DNA from 4 places in the Peribacillus sp. Hz7 genome. Region 3 is predicted to be linked to each of the others. Evidence: riboswitches for the same ligand, from Rfam matches in the RefSeq annotation. Region 3 holds a riboswitch; each other region holds the start of a gene.
What was found. A riboswitch is a leader RNA that binds a small molecule or an ion and turns the genes downstream of it on or off. The one in region 3 is predicted to bind cobalamin.
Positions count from the first base shown of each region.

Region 1: linked by a shared signal. The riboswitch ahead of cntE (staphylopine family metallophore export MFS transporter CntE) and the one ahead of bluB (5,6-dimethylbenzimidazole synthase) in region 3 are both predicted to bind cobalamin.
Region 2: linked by a shared signal. The riboswitch ahead of ACE199_RS12690 ((2Fe-2S) ferredoxin domain-containing protein) and the one ahead of bluB (5,6-dimethylbenzimidazole synthase) in region 3 are both predicted to bind cobalamin.
Region 4: linked by a shared signal. The riboswitch ahead of ACE199_RS23060 (FecCD family ABC transporter permease) and the one ahead of bluB (5,6-dimethylbenzimidazole synthase) in region 3 are both predicted to bind cobalamin.

Region 1 covers NZ_JBHHJV010000006.1:45,367-50,278, forward strand. The annotation lists gene nikA (nickel ABC transporter substrate-binding protein) at 1-961, opposite strand, end outside; gene cntE (staphylopine family metallophore export MFS transporter CntE) at 1,111-2,286, opposite strand; cobalamin riboswitch at 2,517-2,698, opposite strand; cobalamin riboswitch at 3,421-3,609, shown strand; gene nikA (nickel ABC transporter substrate-binding protein) at 3,769-4,912, shown strand, end outside.
Region 2 covers NZ_JBHHJV010000008.1:54,409-59,320, forward strand. The annotation lists gene cbiQ (cobalt ECF transporter T component CbiQ) at 1-488, opposite strand, end outside; gene ACE199_RS12680 (energy-coupling factor ABC transporter substrate-binding protein) at 472-780, opposite strand; gene ACE199_RS12685 (energy-coupling factor ABC transporter permease) at 782-1,525, opposite strand; cobalamin riboswitch at 1,783-1,977, opposite strand; cobalamin riboswitch at 2,238-2,423, shown strand; gene ACE199_RS12690 ((2Fe-2S) ferredoxin domain-containing protein) at 2,568-2,942, shown strand; gene cobJ (precorrin-3B C(17)-methyltransferase) at 2,971-4,629, shown strand; gene ACE199_RS12700 (sirohydrochlorin chelatase) at 4,650-4,912, shown strand, end outside.
Region 3 covers NZ_JBHHJV010000011.1:54,004-58,915, reverse strand. The annotation lists gene ACE199_RS15185 (DUF4176 domain-containing protein) at 1-181, shown strand, start outside; gene ACE199_RS15180 (PCYCGC motif-containing (lipo)protein) at 734-1,225, shown strand; gene ACE199_RS15175 (MFS transporter) at 1,535-2,758, shown strand; cobalamin riboswitch at 2,821-2,998, shown strand; gene bluB (5,6-dimethylbenzimidazole synthase) at 3,068-3,724, shown strand; gene ACE199_RS15165 (DUF421 domain-containing protein) at 3,934-4,632, opposite strand; gene ACE199_RS15160 (3-hydroxyacyl-CoA dehydrogenase) at 4,813-4,912, shown strand, end outside.
Region 4 covers NZ_JBHHJV010000043.1:5,011-9,922, reverse strand. The annotation lists gene ACE199_RS23070 (PA2169 family four-helix-bundle protein) at 1-118, shown strand, start outside; gene ACE199_RS23065 (DMT family transporter) at 277-1,191, shown strand; cobalamin riboswitch at 1,263-1,453, shown strand; gene ACE199_RS23060 (FecCD family ABC transporter permease) at 1,619-2,686, shown strand; gene ACE199_RS23055 (heme ABC transporter ATP-binding protein) at 2,692-3,501, shown strand; gene ACE199_RS23050 (ABC transporter substrate-binding protein) at 3,519-4,502, shown strand.

The DNA.
Region 1 (4,912 bases), on a different contig from region 3:
TTTCTACCATAGTTGCTTTATCAAAGCTCATATGTAGCGCTTCACGAACGCGAATATCCGATAATGTATCGCGTGTTGTATTCATGATTAATTGTCGTGTTGCATAGGGGGCAGATACTTGCGTTTCGTACTCACCAGAAGCTTCTAACTCCTTAAATGTATCGATACTCATGACACCTTCACCAACTATTAAATCAAGCTCACCTTTTTCAAGTGCCAATACGTTTGTTTCAGCATCAGGAATGATTTTGACTTTGATTTTTTCAACGTTTGGTACTTCACCCCAGTAATTGTCGTTGCGTTTATAAATCGCATATTCATCGACTTTATATTCTTCTAAAATCCACGGGCCTGTACCAATAGCTTCTTTGACACCTTTTGATGTGTCGTCACCTTTTGGGAATCCAGCTGCACCTAAAATACGAACAGGACGTGCAACTGCCAGCTCTTGAAGTGCTGCATAGTAAGGTTCTGTTAATGTCATTTCAAGCGTGTGTTCGTTCACTACTGTGAACTCATCAATCTTTGTCATAACGCCTAACCACGTATGTCCGCCTGTTGCATTCATATTTTTTAGTAATGAATCAAAGTTGCGTTTAATAATAGCTGCATCTAAATTAGAGCCATCTGAAAATTGGACGTTCTTACGAATATGGAATGTATATTTTTTACCATCTTCAGAAATATCCCAACTTTCTGCTAATTTAGGAACCAATTCACCGTTTTCTCCGTAGCTAATAAGGGGCTCATACACCATTGTTTGTGCGAACATTTGTGATGGATTGTAAATGTGCGGATTCATTTCTCCAACGTCGCGTGGCCATGAAGTTGTGAGCATATTATCTTCTTCTTTTTCCTTGCTGTTCTCGTTATCATTTGAGCATCCAGCGAAAAAAATCGATAGTGCTAGCATCATGAAAAAGAATAGGGTTAGTCCTTTTTTTCGTTTATTGCGTTTCATATCAACTTCTCCTTTATAATTGATTTGTAAGATAAGTAAACAGTCAAAACTGTAGAACCCATTTTGATCTACTTGTTTAAAATGGGTTCTTTGTATTTATCGCAAAATATGGGTTTGTGAAGTATTTTTAATCAAACTTTATTTCAAAGTTACAACTGTTTGTATAATTCTTTCGGTTTCTGTATAAAGAGCACAAGCATTATTAAAGCGATTAATACTGTGCATACGATAAAGAGTCCTTCATATGAGAACCACTGGATAACCCATCCCATGATAAAGCCACCTAGTGCAAAACCTAAATCATAAGAGGCGAGGAAAACACCGAGTAATACATACTTCGATTTTTCTGGGATAGCAAAGGATAAATAAGTGGTCAATGTTGGATATAACATAGCAGAAACTAATCCATTGAAAATAGCAGAAACATATAAGAGCCAAGGCACTTGAGTAACAAACAATAACAAGGATGTGCCAATGATTGAAGTACTCAATACGATAAGTATAAAATTTGTATGCCACTTGCCATCAGAAGGAATATATTTCCTGAAGAGATACCTACTTGCGACAACGATCATCGATTGCAATAGCAAGTACGCAACAGGGGTTCCAATTTCTTCTGTGACTAAATAGAGCGGTAAGAATGTATTAAGCGCACCAAAGACGAATGCACCAGTGAGCATAACAGTTGATGCTTGTATTAAGCTCTGTTTATTTGGAGCGCTTAAAAAACTTTCTTTTACGAGTTTAAGAGAAACGGGCTTGGACGCTGCTTTCGTTTCTTCAAATGGTGTTCTAAATTGTAGGAGTAGTGGTAGCAGTGCAAGAGTGATGACCAATACATAAATGGCTTGCATATCCGCCCATAAATACAGGGCTAGTGCAGGTCCGTACAATCCTGGTAACACCGTAGAAAGTGAATACATGGCCATCCCTTGTCCACGATCCTTATCTCGTAAAATATCTGCAATCCCGATTTGCATCGACATAGAGAAGAAGGCTGTGACTACACCTTGAAGTGATCGAACAGCGTACAAGCTATCCACTTCTAACCAAACATACAATAGTAGTGCTAGTGCATGAACAATGAGTAATGTCCACATTACTTTTTTAACGCCGTATTTAGCAATCATTTGTCCAGCAAATGGGCGTAAGAACATACAAACAAACATGTAAAGCCCCATCATGATTCCAATTTCAGAGGTCTTAAAGCCATAATGCTCTGCCTGTAGAGGGAAAATTACAGTCAATACGGAATTGGCTGTAAAGAATAGCATCGATAGCAAATAGAGCTGGATCATTTTGAAACTTATAGGTTTTATATTCAACGGCTGCTCCTCACTTATTTCCCCTGCTACTTGCACACTTGTATAGTTTCTCTTGTTTAATTTTTTGTTTCACTATTATTGATTCTCCTCTCTATTTTTCCACATCCCCATACAATAAAAAAACAGCTCCTACACAAGGTAGTAGCTGTGAAAACGATTCTATGTAAAAGTACATATTTGTACAAGTCATGCAAGCGTTCTAACATCTCCCTATCCTCCGTAGGTTTTTTCGATGTTGTAAATCACTGGCAGGTCTCCTGACTTATGATCATCACTAAACTACACCTTCCCATCCTTCGACAGTGGTTTTTTGTAGGTAGCTCCCATTTACAGTTGCGGGACAGTACCGGACTTTCACCGGTTTCCCTTTTAAGCCAGATTAAACAATCTGGCACCAGCATTACATAGTATTCGATTATGGAGTACTATACCACACTTCACATATGTGTCAAGTTTTTCTAGTTGTTCCTTTAACACCAATATTTCCGCTACTCTATTTTGTACACTATTATTACCTGCCGTGCTATAGCTTGGCGGTCTAGACATTACTTCTGAAAAAAACGACTAAAATATCTAGGGTGATCAAAAGTTTTTTACTAGTTATTTTGTGCGTAATCTTGTTAAACAGCGAGAAGATGCAAGTCTTCATTACATATCCTTTACCAGAGAAAGAGAATATGTATTCTTTATTTCAAACTCAACAAAGCGATTTTATTCTTCTAAAAGTACAAAGATATTTTGAATTTGATAAAAAAACTTCATCTTACTATTCAAGGTTCTATTAAAGAGCATCGAAGCACAATAGAATTAACTAAATCATAGTTAATGTTTCATTCTGAAAAACATCAGAATCATAATTTGATATAGCAAAAATTTGCAATAACGAATATAATTTGTGATAGGTAAACTTTTTTTGATTTCATTTCCATGAAGTGAATATTTCCATTTTGAGAGAACATGTGTAATTTCTTTCTTATTTACTGTATTTCGTTTATAGATAGGGTTAGTGGCTGAATTTATCAAAAATTACTTAAGGTTGAAACTAATAAAATATAATAGTTTACAAATGATTTTCACTTAATCATTTTCAAGATAGATAAGCTTTATATTTCATTATGAAGATAAAGAAAAATTTCATATGGTATTGGAATGGGTGTATTCGTTTAATTGCGAATACTTAAATGGGAAGCCGGTGCAAAATCCGGCACGGTCCCGCCGCTGTAAGGGGGAGTCCTATGTATAAGAGCCACTGGATAATATCCGGGAAGGCGCATAGAGATGATGAACCTAAGTCAGAAGACCTGCCCGTTCTAGAAATGCTGTTAAACCTACGGGAGATGGGGGAGGTATTAGAGTGCTATGAAGACGAATTTGTTCTTAAACGATAGGCATTTCTGACCTGATAAATTCTGGTTGGGAATGCTTTTTTTGTAGTTTATATTTTATCGAATAATTAAAATTTGTAATTGAAGGTGAGAAAATATGTTTTTAAAAAGGTCTAATTTATTCCGTTCATTTGTTGGACTACTAGTAATGTTCACAATCTTTGTTGCTGGTTGCAGCAACACAACAAAAGATCAAGAAAATGCATCAGATAAAGAAAAAACAAAAGTTGTTACTTTTTCTTGGCCTGGAGATATCGGTGACTTAAATCCACACACGTATTTTCCAAATGAATTTTTTTCCCAGGCTATGGTATACGAACCTCTTGTTTATTACGGTGAAGGTGGAGAAATTCAGCCTTGGTTAGCAGAGAGCTGGGATATATCGAAAGATGGAAAAGAATATGTATTCCATTTGAGAAAAGATGTTCAATTTTCTGATGGTTCGCCATTTAATGCTGAAATCGTTAAGAAAAACTTTGATACGGTTTTAGATAATCGTAAACAACATGAATGGGTGGAATTAATTAATCAAATTAAAAGTACAGAAGTAGTCGATGAATATACATTTAAACTTACTTTACATAACTCGTATTATCCAACTCTTCAAGAACTAACTTATGTCAGACCTTTGAGATTTGTGGGCGAAGCTGCTTTTCCTGACAGTCAAAATACATTTAAGGACGGACTCAAGTCGCCGATTGGCACTGGTCCATGGGTATTGAGCGAATATAAGAAAAATGAGTTTGCTGTATTCGAAAGAAACGAACAGTATTGGGGTACTAAACCTAAAGTAGATAAGGTAGTTGTTAAAGTTATTATGGACGGCGAGTCTAGAGTATTAGCTTTTGAGAAAAAGGAACTTGATTTTATTTTTGGTAACGGCGTCATCAGCCAAGATTCATTCCAATTCTTGAAGAATTCTGGAAAATATGAAACTAAATTGTCAGAACCTACAGCTACAAGAACGTTGCTTTTTAACACAAATAACGAAGCTACTAAAGATCGTAAAGTTCGGTTAGCTCTCAACCATGCTTTTAATAAACAGGCTGTTATCGATAATATTTTTTATGGTATGGAAGAAAAGGCTGATACTTTATTTCCACCTGTTTTGGATTACACAAAGATTAATGTAGATCCTTATGAATATGATGCCGCAAAAGCAGAACAGTTATTGGATGAAGCCGGATGGAAAAAAGTGGGTGGAAAACCATTTAGAGAAAAAGACGGAAAAGAGTTGCAAC
Region 2 (4,912 bases), on a different contig from region 3:
TACGTAATTTCTATTATTTCAATGAGTAATTGCGGTATCTTCAGTTTACGCAGCACTTGAAGAATCGCATTAACGGGTGTTGTTAGCGTCAAAAAGTATAAACAGCTTATACTGCTCAATACAACAAGAATGAGCTTTGTTGCTATTTTAATATTATTTTCCGTTATGAATAATTTCCAGTAGCCAAATTCTACAGACCATAGTACATGAGGCGTTGTAGTTTCGATACTAGCAAAGGAAATGACAATTGTTAATATTCCTGATAAAAGGAAGAACCCTGGAAGAAGCAGCAATTTAATATAATAACGAAGCGGGATTTTTGCCCCAAAAATGATAAAAGCACTCATCACAGTGAAGGTGATGAGTGAAACAATCGTGTCTTTTACAGTTAAAGCAAACAGGAGAAGGAATAGCGCGAATGTCATCTTCTCTACTGGGTGAATATGCTTTAGACGATTGAAATAGGCATATTTATCGATTAACAACATGTTTAGATGGACTTTCTTCTTTTTTTGATTTATGTTTTCCTCTTGCATACCCTATAAAGTAGCCGATGAATCCAGCTCCAATTGCTGCTTGAAGAACGAATAATAAGCTTTCAATTTCCCCGCTTGGCGGCTCCCAGATGTTAGAGAACCAAGGTTCATAGCTTGAATTGATTTCGCCAATGGCTTCTTCTGCTTCGCCATCAGCTCCGCCAAACTCAGCTCCTTTTTGAATAAACAGAGGGAAAATCGCTAGGATGACTACTAATCCGAGCAGTAATAGATTTTTTTTCATCTTAACGGGCCTCCTTCGTTAGAACGCGCAGTGCTTTCAATTCGCTTACATTATATTTTTTTAAGAAGTTCATAACAATAACAGTTAATAGACCTTCACTGATTGCTAATGGAATTTGTGTTAACGCAAAGATTCCAGCGAATTTAGTGAAAGAAGCCATGAAACCGCCAACTTCAGAAGGGAATGCTAAAGCAAGTTGAACAGACGTCATGACGTATGTTCCTAAATCGCCAAGTGCTGCTGCTAAGAAAACAGCCACGGAAAAAGACCAGCCAGCTTTTGTTGCGCCTTTATATACAAGATAGGCGATAATCGGTCCAACAACGGCCATGGAAAAAGCGTTCGCTCCAAGCGTTGTTAATCCTCCATGAGCAAGTAATAAAGCTTGAAATAATAAGACGATTGATCCGACGATACTCATTGCAAATGGTCCAAACAGCACCGTACCTAAGCCAACTCCAGTAGGGTGAGAACAGCTTCCGGTAACGGATGGAATTTTCAGTGCGGATAGAACAAAGGCAAAAGCCCCTGACAAACCAAGCATCATTTTTGTTTCAGGGTTTTCTTTGATGCTTTTACGAATAGAACGGAAACCAAGAATTAAAAATGGGAGGGTAACCGCCCACCAGAAGATCGCCCATTCAATAGGGAGGAATCCCTCCATAATATGCATAGCGGAGGCTTTATTAGGAACGAAAAGCAATAATGCGATAAAATAAAGAACTTTCCAATTCAATGTTTTCATACATGTCTCCTTTTTAATCTTTGTTATTTTAGAAAAACAATCGGCAGCGTTTTACGTACTTTTTTGCCGCTGCCATCACCTCCTCATTTGTTATCCGCGAAGAACGTGAGAGTGTGTCTGAGCTTTGTAAAATTATGTACAAAACAAAAAAGCACTTCTTTCATCCTTGAAAGAAGTGCATAACTGAATAGTAGCAGGACTGTGAGTAAAAAACACTCACTAGCTATATATCCGTATCCCCATCCTCGTAGGTTGAAACAGTTTTCCCCTTTATGGCAGGTCTCCTGGCTCTGGATCATGACATCATTACAACCTTCCCATCTTAGAGTAGACAGTGGTTCTTACGTGAGTAATGATGCTCCCCATTACAGTGGCGGGACCGCGCCGGACTTACACCGACTTCCCTTTTAAGCCAAATATCAAAATTTAGCACCGTAAAGTTTATAAAATTTTAAGATTTCTAGCATAGTGTACCATGAGAAAATCGCTTCTTCTAGAAAAAAATTTTTTATGATTGTATTTCATAAGTAAAATATAGAAAAATATTGATTTTTTTAGAAAAAATGGAACAATAAGCGGAAAATCCTTGCTGGATTATTTCCCCTATACAGGTTAGATTTATACGTAAGTTGTAATTATCTATTTAAAATTTTAAAAAGATGGTATATGATAGGTACAGTTTTACGAATTGAGAGAATATTGTTATTAAACAATTGAATATAAATTTAAAAGTGCCCAAAGTGTCATGCTAGGGATAATAGGGAAATCGGTGAGAATCCGATGCAGCCCCCGCTACTGTAACGCTGATGAAATTGTCAACACCACTGGTGCAAACTGGGAAGGGACAAGAGTAAAGAGAAGCGTAAGCCAGGAAACCTGCTTTTAAGTGAAAAAGTAATACTTTTCGGAGGGAAGGGTAGAGGCTGTTGAATATAGAGCGGCATGTTTATGCTAGTTCATTTTATTTTTTAGCTTTTTAAAAAACCTTAACTCAAGAGAGTTAAGGTTTTTTTATTCTCTTCTGCCTAATAGGAGGAACTATATGACAACTTGGAATTTGAAAGGTACAAAGTCTCATCTGCTGATCTGTAATGGAAGTAGTTGTATGAGAAAGGGCGGCGAAGAAGTGACACAAGCCGTTCGTGACGAAATTAGTTTACTAGGATTGGATGAAGAGATTCATACGACAAGAACTCGTTGCAATGGACGATGCAAAGATGCTTGTATCGTCATTGCCTATCCAGAGGGTAATTGGTATCGAGTTGATTCCCCTGAAATTGGCCGCCAAATTGTTCGGGATATGCATGAACCAAGCCTTGAAACGCACAAAGTATATCAATTTGTGAACGGAGAAATGTCACCTAATCCAGCATCTGCTGCTATCGTAGGAGTTTCAAAGAAAAAAGTAGAATCCTAGATTACGGATTACGAAGGGGGATATTTGTATGGAGCAAAAAGGGAAATTATTTGTTGTTGGATTTGGTCCAGGGGATTTTAAACATATTACAACACGAGCTGTGGAAGCACTTCAAGAAAGTGATTTTATCATCGGTTACAAAACATATGTGGAATTGATTCAAGATTTATTAACCGATCAAGCGATTATTAGTACCGGAATGACAGAAGAAGTATCGCGTGCACAAGAAGCGGTAAAACAAGCGGAAAACGGCAAGAAAGTAGCCGTTATTTCAAGCGGTGATGCAGGGGTTTATGGAATGGCAGGCCTTGTTTATGAGGTCTTGATTGAAAAGGGATGGAAAGAAGCAACAGGTGTTGAAATTGAAATTATTCCTGGGATTTCAGCGATTAATTCCTGTGCATCATTACTTGGGGCACCTGTTATGCATGACTCTTGTACGATTAGTTTGAGTGACCACTTAACACCGTGGGAGCTGATTGCGAAACGAGTTGAAGCAGCGGCACAGGCGGATTTTGTTATTGCGCTTTATAATCCGCGCAGTGGTCGTCGAACAAGACAAATTGTTGAAACACAGCGGATTTTACTGAAATATCGTTCGCCAGATACACCAGTAGGGCTAGTGAAAAGCGCGTATCGCGAGCGTCAGGAGATTACCATTACGAATTTAGCAGAAATGTTGAATCATGATATTGGAATGCTGACAACCGTTGTAATCGGGAATTCATCGACATTCTTATATGACAATAAAATCATTACGCCTCGCGGCTATCAAAGAAAGTATACATTGGGTTCAGAAAAGCAGCCGTTAAAACCGCATCAACGCTTGAAAAAAGAAGCAGAGCCATGGGCGATGGATCAAGAAACAGGACTTACGCAAGGCTCTTATGGAGAAGCCGCTGTTGGGTTGCTGACGAAAGCGCCTGAGAAGAAGAGTACGAGCACTTCTTACGAGGTAGCGTTGGAAGCTTTATCGAGAGTATCTGATCAAAGTGTGGCTAAGCCAAGAACTTCATCGTTCGTTCAACAAAACATAGAATCCATATTTGAACTAGCGGTTAGCCCGGGTGTTGCGAATAAGCAATTTACACCGCAGCAAATGATGACACTAGCACAAGTTGTTGGTGAAAAAGGAACGATGGAATATACGCCGAATCATAAAATCGTATTAAAAATCCCGACGACTGAACCAGATTTAATTACAGAGAAACTGCAATCCGTTGGCTTTTTACTGTCTCCAATTGGCGATGTTGTGACGTTAAAAGCGTGTGATTTCTGTGATGGAGAAAAAGAAGAACCAATTCCTTATGCGGATGAATTGCAGCGTGTACTTGGTGGAATGGAGATGCCGAAAGAATTAAACATCGGGTTTAATGGATGCGGGATGGCTTGTTATAGTGCGGTCATGGATGATATCGGAATCGTCTTCCGCAGAGGGAAATTTGACTTATTTGTAGGCGCCAAACCAGTTGGACGAACAGCTCATCCAGGTCAACCCGTTGCGGAGGGAATTGAGCCAGATCGCCTTGTTGAATTAATTACGAATATTGTGGAAGAGTACAAGCAGAACGCACATCCTAATGAACGATTATTTAAATACTTCAAGCGTGCGAAAAAGATTCAAGGTTTTCAATATCAAGACATTGCACCAAAGATTCACATAGAGCCAGCACCATGTGAGGATTAATGAATAGGGGGAAATAGTGAATGAAAGCAGTATTGTTTGTTGGACATGGAAGCCGATTAGAGGCTGGAAATGAAGAGGTTCGTATTTTTGTAGACAAGATGATTCCAACAATGGATGAAGGCTTAATCATTGAAACATGTTTCCTGGAATTCGCATCACCTAATATTTCACAAGGGATCGACAATTGTGTGAAAAGAGGAGCGACAGAAGTTGCTGTTATTCCAATTATTTTGCTGCATGCGGGTCACTCGAAGCTGCATATCCCTGCGGAAATTGAGGATGG
Region 3 (4,912 bases):
GGAAGACGATCAACAGGGAACGATATATGATTATTTAGCTGTCCCTTATCCAGAAGGCTATATATCACAGGAGTATACGTATGTGTTTAATCATGCTAATATCGTTAAAGTCATCTTTGAAGGATTTGCTAATGAAGAAGAGGAAGAGTTCCAAACTGTATTGGAGCAGGTTAAACAATAGGCTTCATTGATAGAGAGAAAAACAAAAAATTAAAAGGCGAGACATAGCTTGTGAGCACTCTCTTTTTTATTTTGATAATACGTATTGAAGGAATGAAAAGTATTGGTTTGTAAAAAAAGGAAGTAAACGGCCAAAGAAGAACACACCAGCTTGGCAATATACATTGGTCCGTGTTTCCGTTCCTGGAGGATATATTATTGCTCATTACCTAATGGGACTTTCTCCAACCATTGTTCTTGTTGTCATGATCATTGTTTGGTATGGTTTTTCTTATTTTTTGTTTGGTTATTAGCTAAATATTTTCATAAATACTTTTTTATAAAAGAAAATATTCAGCTTGTTTATTTTGTTAATAAGAAAATGGGGAGAAAAGCAAAAGGATTGAATTGAGAGAATGGAAGGAAATCAAAATTAATTCATTTACCCATTTTTTGTAAAAAAATCCTATCAATTGAATGTTGATAAATTTGCTTTAAGAAAACATTAACTTTGAAGAAGCCCCACTTTTTCTAGTAAAATAATAAAAACCAAATTTTTCTAGAGGTGTATATGATGAGATGGAAAAAAACAATGCTAACATTTGGAATTTGTTCTACCCTATTACTTGGAGCTTGTTCTAGTAAAGAAGAAAGTCATGATAATCATCCAATTCATACGGAACATACAGATTCAGGTGATATTCGTGAAGAAACAAGCGGGATAGGAGAAATGCCTGAATTTCTAGCGGATAAACCAGAGGATATGCAGACCATCTATGCAGCTGCTGCTAAACATCAAAAGCTATTAGAACAAATCCCTTGTTATTGTGGATGCGGGGAATCGGCCAACCACAAAAACAATTACGACTGCTTTGTGTTTGAAAACAGAGAAAGCGGAGCTGTTGTCTGGGATGATCATGGGACGAAATGTGGTGTCTGTTTAGAAATTGCCGCTCAGGCAGTAGTTGATTTTAACAACGGAAAAACGGTAAAAGAAATACGAAAGGCAATTGATCAACAATATAAAGACGGATATGCAAAGCCAACGGATACGCCGGAAGTGTGAATTTTATTGGTAATTTAATGAAAAAATGTATTGAAAAAGAAGAAAAAACAATGTAACATAGGTACATCTTAAATCGAAAGGGTGACCATAGGACGATGATTAACTAATCCTGTTTTAAAGAATAGATTCGTTATATAATACGAAGTTATTTTTGAATGGGATTAGTCTGTACTTTAAAAAAATCATCGAAGTTGTAGTACATGGTGTACTATGTCTTTTTCTATGGTTTTTGACGACCTCCTATCCAAAAATAACGGATGGGAGGTTTTTTGTTGTCTCCCATAATCATTAATAGAAAAGGGGAATGTTATGTCACAATTATTGAAAAATCGATTTGTTCAAGCGATTTTCCTATCCGCATTGTTTCTTCAAATAGGCATTTGGGTGAGGAATTTTGCGATTTTGTTATTTATTATGGAAAAAACCAATGGAAATGCTTTTGCTGTTTCCATGATCTCTGTTGCTGAATTTGCTCCGATTTTTATTTTTTCTTTTATTGGCGGGACATTTGCTGATCGTTGGCGGCCAAAAAGAACGATGGTATGGTGTGATATATTAAGTGCTATTTCGGTTTTTGCGGTAGTGCTCACACTAGTGTTTGGTTCTTGGCATATTGTCTTTTTTGCTACATTGATTTCGTCGATTTTATCGCAGTTTTCTCAGCCGTCGGGGATGAAACTCTTTAAGATGCATTTAAGCCCGGAATTGCTGCAGTCAGCGATGTCGATTTACCAAACGATTTTTGCTGTCTTTATGGTGCTTGGGCCTGTTCTTGGTACGATGATTTTCCAACAATTTGGAATTGTTGTGTCGATGATTGCTACAGGAATAGCCTTTCTTCTTTCTGCAGTGATGCTTCTATTCATTCCAGCTGACCATAAAACAGAGGATGAACAGACAGCTACAACCTTACTTGAAGATATGAAAAGCGGCATTCGTTATGTTCTCGCTAAAAAGGAATTGAAGCTACTTGGAATTTGTTTTATGGCTGCAGGACTTGCAATCGGACTTATTCAACCTTTAGCGGTTTTTCTTGTAACAGAACGATTAGAGTTAGCAAAAGAAAATTTACAATGGCTGTTAATGGTGAATGGAGTCGGAATGATTTTGGGAGGAGCGGCTTCTGTTATATTCTCTAAATCTCTTCTTCCGCAAAAGCTTTTAGTAATTGGGATGTTAGCCAATGCAATTGGGATGAGTGTGATTGGTTTTTCAACAGACCTTACATTAACTCTTGTCGCTGAATTTGTGAACGGATTTTTCCTCCCATGTATTCAAGTCGGCATTAATACGATGATTTTACAAAACACAAAATCGGAATTTATTGGAAGAGTGAACGGTACGTTAAGTCCGCTTTTCTCTGGAGCGATGGTATTAACAATGAGTATTGCTGGTATTTTAAAAGAAATGTTTTCAATTATTATGATTTTTGAAGCAGCTGCGATTCTATTTATTATCGGACTTTTGTTTATTCTGCCAATCTATAACATGCAAGCATCAGAGAGTGTTGAAGGAATGCTATCAAAAGAGTAAAATCTTGACTTATTATATGAGTCATGGTAATTTAGTTTCGGATAACAATAGTATTGGACATATCATCTAAACGCCATATTGGTGCTTCCATGTGGAAGAGAATAGGGAAATCGGTAAAACGATGCGGAGCCCGCCACTGTAGTTGAGGAGTCGCTGTCATAGCCACCGGATTTATTTCCGGGAAGGGACAGACTGACGTTGAATCATAGCCAGGAGACCTGCCAGTATTGGATGTTCTGAGATTTGGCAAATTCTCAGCCTATTTAGGCTGGGAATTTTTTTATTGTCTAAAAAATTGGAGGGATTAGTATGAACAAGTTAAGTGAAGCAGAAAAAAGTGGAGTCTATAAAGCGATTTTTAATCGAAGAGATATTCGGACCTTTTTACAAACACCGATTCCGGATGAAACATTATATAAACTATTAGAAGCGGCTCACAGTGGCCCATCAGTTGGATTTATGCAGCCATGGAATTTTATCATTATCAAAGATGACGAAACAAAGAAAAAACTAGCTGCCATCGTTGAAAAAGAACGACGCGCGCTTGCGATTCATTATGAAGGAACGGATCGCGAGTTAACCTTTTTAGATTTGAAAATTGCTGGAATTCTTGAAGCACCTGTCACAATTTGTGTGACATGCAACCCATTCAGTGCTGGTGACCATGTATTAGGAAGAAACTCAATCCCTGAAACGGATTTAATGTCCACAAGCTGTGCCATCCAAAACATGTGGCTTGCTGCTTATGCAGAAGGACTAGCGATGGGCTGGGTAAGCTTTTATAAAAAAGCCGATGTCCGAACGATTTTAGGTATCCCCTATCATGTGGATCCAGTCGCTTTACTTTCCGTTGGTTATACGGAAAATTATCCGGATCGACCTTTGCTAGAGATTTATAATTGGGAGAAACGACAACAATTGGATGGAATGATTTTTGAGGGGGAGTGGGGAGGTCGCTCTAAATAAGTCAATAACTATGTACTTTGTAAATAGATAAGTATATTTATAATGATATTAGTTGAAAGTTTAAGAGGGGAATCCTGTTGACTTTGAATAACTATTGCTTTTAAAAAGATTGCGAACCTCCATCAATGTAGCGTATACAGGGAGGTTCGCGAATGTCTTTCTTTTGAACCAACAACACCAGTTAGCCACACTACGGCATAGCATCCTCCTTAGTTAGAGGGTGAGGATTGAAACTGATAAGTCTGTACAAAAATCCCGTCTCCCTCCAACCATTCAGCGATAAAAACATCTTTATAATCTGAAATATCTTGTGATGAGAGTTGCACCTTTAACCAATGTTCATCAAATCCTAAATCTTTTAGTTCATCCCACAGTACTTCTCCATCACGAATGAGCGTAACAGGAACGTAAACAGGTGTCCCTGAAAGATTGAAATCCTGCAATGTTGTTTTCTGATACTGTGGTTTTTTTAAAATGCTAATAGAACCGTTCGCCTCTAAATAACAAAAGGCCACTTCTCGAATCGAAAAGGTTTCACTTTGCCGAAGTAAGCTTTGTAACTGATTAATATTCATCCGATTTTTCCTTAGCTCTTCTCGATCAACGACTCCATTTTTAATAAGAGCAGATGGTTTTCCTTCAAAAAGGCCACGAAACCATAAAGATTTTTGTCCAAGATATTCGACTATAAAGAGCAAAATTCCCCATAATACCATGGAGTATATAACATAAAGAATCCCAATTTGATGATCGTATAAGGCGTTGCCTAGTAATTCTCCTAATACTATAGCGGAAATAAAAGTGAAAGGTGTAATTTGATTAATAATTTTCTTGCCAACGAATTTGATGATTATAAAAAGCAGAAAAAATCCCGCAATCAGTTCTATTGTTAAATGCATGATTTTCATGCTATACATACTCCGATCTTTAAACATGATGATAACATTCCTATTTATCTCCAAATCGTAGCTGTTATAATACGAACTTTTTGTAAAAAAAACCATAAAAAGGGTATTAATATATGAATTTTCGAAATAGTCATGCTAATATAAAAGTATATTTCAAATATTTGGGGGAGGGGTGCTCGTATGAACATTCAAGATTCAATTGCCATTGTAACGGGTGGAGCTTCTGGTCTTGGGAAGGCGACGGTACAACATATTGTGGAAAATGGCGGAAAGGCCGTCA
Region 4 (4,912 bases), on a different contig from region 3:
TCAGTATTCCGAGGAACTTGTAAAGGGTGATTTAGATCCAGAAAGTAAAAAAATCGCTGAAAAAGTGATTGATACTAGCCGAAGACAGGTTGAAGAATTACGGTATTTATTACATTAATAATCCCGTCAGATTAGTGTTTTCCCTAGAAGGAATCAACTGTTCAATAAATGTTAATTTCTTCTAGGTAACTGAACACAAAAGCCCTCACCTTGTATCCAATATATCTAACGTTTGTTAGTATATAGTATGTCTAACTGAAAGGAGGAAAAGGCCCAGTGGATAACAAACTAGCATTGCTATTGATTGGTGCAGGGGCCTCGTTATGGGGAATTATCGGTCTATTTGTAACCTCTCTTTATGAAATGGGCTTTTCGCCGATACAGGTTGTTACAATTCGCGCCTTATCCGCAACTTTATTTTTAGTACTTTATATCACTTTTAAGAATCGCCAACTTTTAAAAATCAAAATAGCTGATAGTAAATATTTTATCGGAACCGGCATTTTTAGTTTTGTCCTGTTTAATTGGTGTGTGTTTAGCGCGATTAAAGAAACATCTATTTCAGTTGCGACCATTCTTCTTTACACAGCACCTGCCTTTGTCACTATTTTTTCAAGATTCATTTTTAAAGAATTACTAACGACAAGAAAAGTTTTAGCCTTACTTATAACTTTTATCGGTTGCTCATTTGTTATTGGCATCCTCCCAAATACGAATGAATCCATCTCACTATATGGACTCATTCTCGGACTTGGTTCAGGTCTTTTTTATGCCCTATACAGTATATTCGGGAAATTTGCGCTCAGAAAATATAACTCTTTAACCGTTACTGCCTATACGTTTTTGTTCGCAGCTATTGCAGTAACCCCTTTTAGTGGATTGTGGCTCGTGGTTCCTTTATTTTCAGATATAAAAGTATGGCTGTACATAATAGGTCTTGGCTTTCTCTCAACTATGCTGCCCTTCATTTTTTATACAAAAGGATTAAACACAATAGAATCAAGCCAAGCATCTATAATCGCTACAATTGAACCGGTCGTTGCATCTCTAGTAGGTTTTTTAATTTTCCACGAAAAATTGAATGTATGGCAATACTTCGGGATATTTCTAGTGATTGCGGCTGTCATTATTGTTCAAGAAACATCAAAAAAGACTAAAAAATCCGTGATTTCTAATGAGTTATCTCTATAAACTTGAAAATCAGCGTAATGTAAATAATATTAGACTACTATAAATATCTATGTTAAAATTCTCATTAATTTCAAATTTTAGATACTAATGGTGTGATTTCTCTTAGAAGATATCACTTAAAAGGGAAGTCGGTGTAAGTCCGACGCTGTCCCGCAACTGTAACGAGGAGTTCTATGACGATATGCCACTGTTTTAAAATGGGAAGGCTGTCATAGTGACGATGATTCGAAGCCAGGAGACCTGCCACTTAGTTTTCACCTGTAATGCCCACGAGGATGTAAGCAATTACGGACAATAAACAAGGCATATTTCTGTCTTTTGTTGATCATTTTGTTAAATCTAGGGTATTTCTATGCAAATCTTTTGCGTAGAGTACCCTTTTTTTATTGCTTCATACTCACTATTTTTTAATAGGAGTTACTAAACCATGACTAATCAAACACCATTCTCTAACAAAAAATTTATCCTCTTTTCCATCATTCTACTTCTAATTTTAGGTATTTCTATCACCCTGTCCATTATGATTGGATCCGTTTCTGTTACACCGGTGTATGTGTGGAAAGTTATTCTTTCTAAAATACCACTTTTACAAAATCTGATAGAGACAGATTGGAGTCGCTCACAAGAAATTATTATTTGGCAAATTCGTGTACCACGTGTGCTCCTTGCTGCTATTGTTGGTGCAGGATTGGCCATTGCAGGGGCTGCCATCCAAGCACTCGTGCGTAATTCCATTGCGGACCCATATATTTTAGGAGTTTCATCTGGGGCGACAGTTGGTGCGACTGCTGTCTTAATTTTAGGCGCCTTTTCATTTTTGGGAATTTACGCCCTTTCTGCAGCCGCTTTTATAGGTGCTTTTATTTCCGTATTATTTGTTTTTTTCTTGTCCCGTGTCGGCGGACGAATTTCTATTATTCGACTTTTACTAGCAGGAATTGCTGTGTCCCTTATACTGTCCGCTATTTCAAATTTTATTTTAATGATGTCGACACGAGAAGGCGGCATTAAAGCCGTCATGTATTGGATGATGGGGAGCTTAGCAGGTGCCAAATGGAGCTATTTACTCATCCCTACGATTACTTTTATATGTGTATTCATATTGCTTTGGCTCCATTATCGCCAGTTAAATTTATTACTGCTTGGAGAAGAGTCCGCAGTAACGTTAGGAGTTAACCTGCAGCGGTTCCGAATGCAACTGATTCTATTAGTATCTCTACTAACAGGTGTACTCGTCGCTGTTAGTGGTTCGATTGGGTTTGTCGGTTTAATTATTCCGCATATCGTACGTTTAATCGTTGGTTCCAACTATAAATACGTCATTCCGATTAGCGCATTGTTGGGAAGTATTTTTTTAGTATGGGCAGATGCACTTGCACGAATTCTAATTGCTCCAGAAGAAATGCCAATTGGAATTATTACAGCTATTTGTGGAGGACCATTCTTCATTTGGTTACTGCGCCGTAACAATTATTCTTTCGGGGAAGGAGATTAAAAGATATGACATTACAAGCCAACCATCTATCATACTCCATTCATGATAAGCAAATCTTGCATGAAGTGAGCATTCAAGTGAAGGAGCAGCAATTTGTGGGCTTAATCGGTCCTAATGGCAGCGGAAAATCGACCCTGCTTAAAAATTTGTACCGTCTATTAAAACCAGAAAGCGGCACGGTCTTATTAAATGAAAAAGATATTTTCAAGCAATCAAGTAAAATCATTGCTAAAAGTTTAGCCGTTGTTGGGCAGGAAACCCCTATCGTTTTTGATTTTCAAGTGCGTGATTTAGTCAGTATGGGACGAACCCCTCATAAAAAGTTGTTTGAAATCGATCACCAAAAAGATATTCAAATTGTAAAAGAGGCCCTATCCCAAACAGGTATTGCTCATTTGGAAACACGCAACTTTAGTTCCCTTTCAGGAGGTGAGAAAAAACGTGTCATGGTGGCCCGCGCCCTCGCTCAGCAAGCGAATATACTGATTCTGGATGAACCGACGAATCATTTAGATATTCAGCACCAGTTACAGCTGATGGACTTAATTCAAACTTTACAGTTGACTGTTATCGCTGCTTTGCATGATTTAAATATAGCTGCCATGTATTGCGACCAAATCTATGTATTGCAACATGGGCGTATCGTTCGTTATGGAACACCAGAAGAAGTACTCACACCCGAGTTACTGCGTGATGTATTTGGTGTATACGCCGAGGTTCAACAACATCCACTTACGGGCAAGCCGCATCTAACCTATATATCTGAACAATTTCTCAAGGCAGCTCCGAAGGAAACTTCGTCTATAATAATCTAAATCAAGGGAGAAAAATGATGAAAACATACAACAAATTTTTGAACATATGTCTTTCTGCTATACTACTAATCGTTTTAACTGCGTGTGGCAGCTCGACAGAACAAAGCAGTAATGTAAAAGAGGATACAGAAAATGAAGTCACGATTGTTAATAATGATATTACAACTGTTTACACAGAAGCACCTAAACGCGCCATTAGCTTAAACCAACATGTGACAGAAATCATGCTAGCATTAGGTTTAGAAGACTCAATGGTTGGTACAGCTTATTTAGATGATAAAATTTTGCCTTCTCTCCAAGAGGACTATGATCAAGTACCCGTGTTGGCGAAAGAATACCCAACAAAAGAACAGGTTATTGATGCAGAAGCAGATTTTGTATATGCAGGATGGACAAGTGGTTTCTCTGAAAAAGGAATTGGTACACAAGAAGAATTGAAGGAATTAGGGATCCATACATATCTCCATAAATCGTCAGATATGACAAGCCCAACACTTGAGGATATTTTTGAAGATATTCAAAATATCGCGAAGATCTTCCGTGTTGAGGAGCGCGGGGATGAACTTATAGCCCAAATGAAAGCCGATGTAGAGAAAGTACAAGCTAACTTACCAGAGGTTGATGAGAGAGTAAACGTCCTTATTTACGATAGTGGTGAAAAAGAAATTTTTACAGCGGGCCAAAACTTTATGAATGAGATTACGAAGCTTGCAGGCGGCCATAATATCTTCTCCGATATAAAAGATGGTTGGGTAACTGTATCTAAAGAAGATGCAGTAGCGCGTGATCCAGAAGTCATTGTCGTTATCGATTATGGTGACACTAGTGCAGAAAGTAAAATTGAATTTTTAAAACAGGATCCAGCCTTAAAAGAAACACCAGCGGTTCAAAATGAACATTTTGTCATTTTACCACTTTCAGCAGCATCTGAAGGCATACGCGCAGCACAAGCCATTGAAATTTTAGCAAAAGGATTTTATCCAGAAAACTTTAAAAAGTAAATACTGTCAAAAAGCATAAAGAGAATGATATTTTTCTTTATGCTTTTTCATATTAATAAACATTACACTCATCCTAGTCCCCTCGTTGAATCAAACTACTCCCCATAATACCTGTACGAAATGATTCCCTCTGAGTTTAAAGCAGATTTTTTATTTATAGGTGTATAAAAAATTGATAGTTTGGTAATGATATAGATAAGGAAGTTATGTTAAAGGAGGCAAAATGATGTCAAGAGAAAGCCAATTAATGTTGTCTAATTTCATTGATAAAAACCAATTTAATCTAAACTCTTACCTCACATGTTTGTTTCATCAATTTTATAATAACCTTCCTAATCAACCTAAGAAATAAGATAAATCAACCGGATATAAATAACATAAAACTGCTGATAAAAGTATTTGAATTTTCT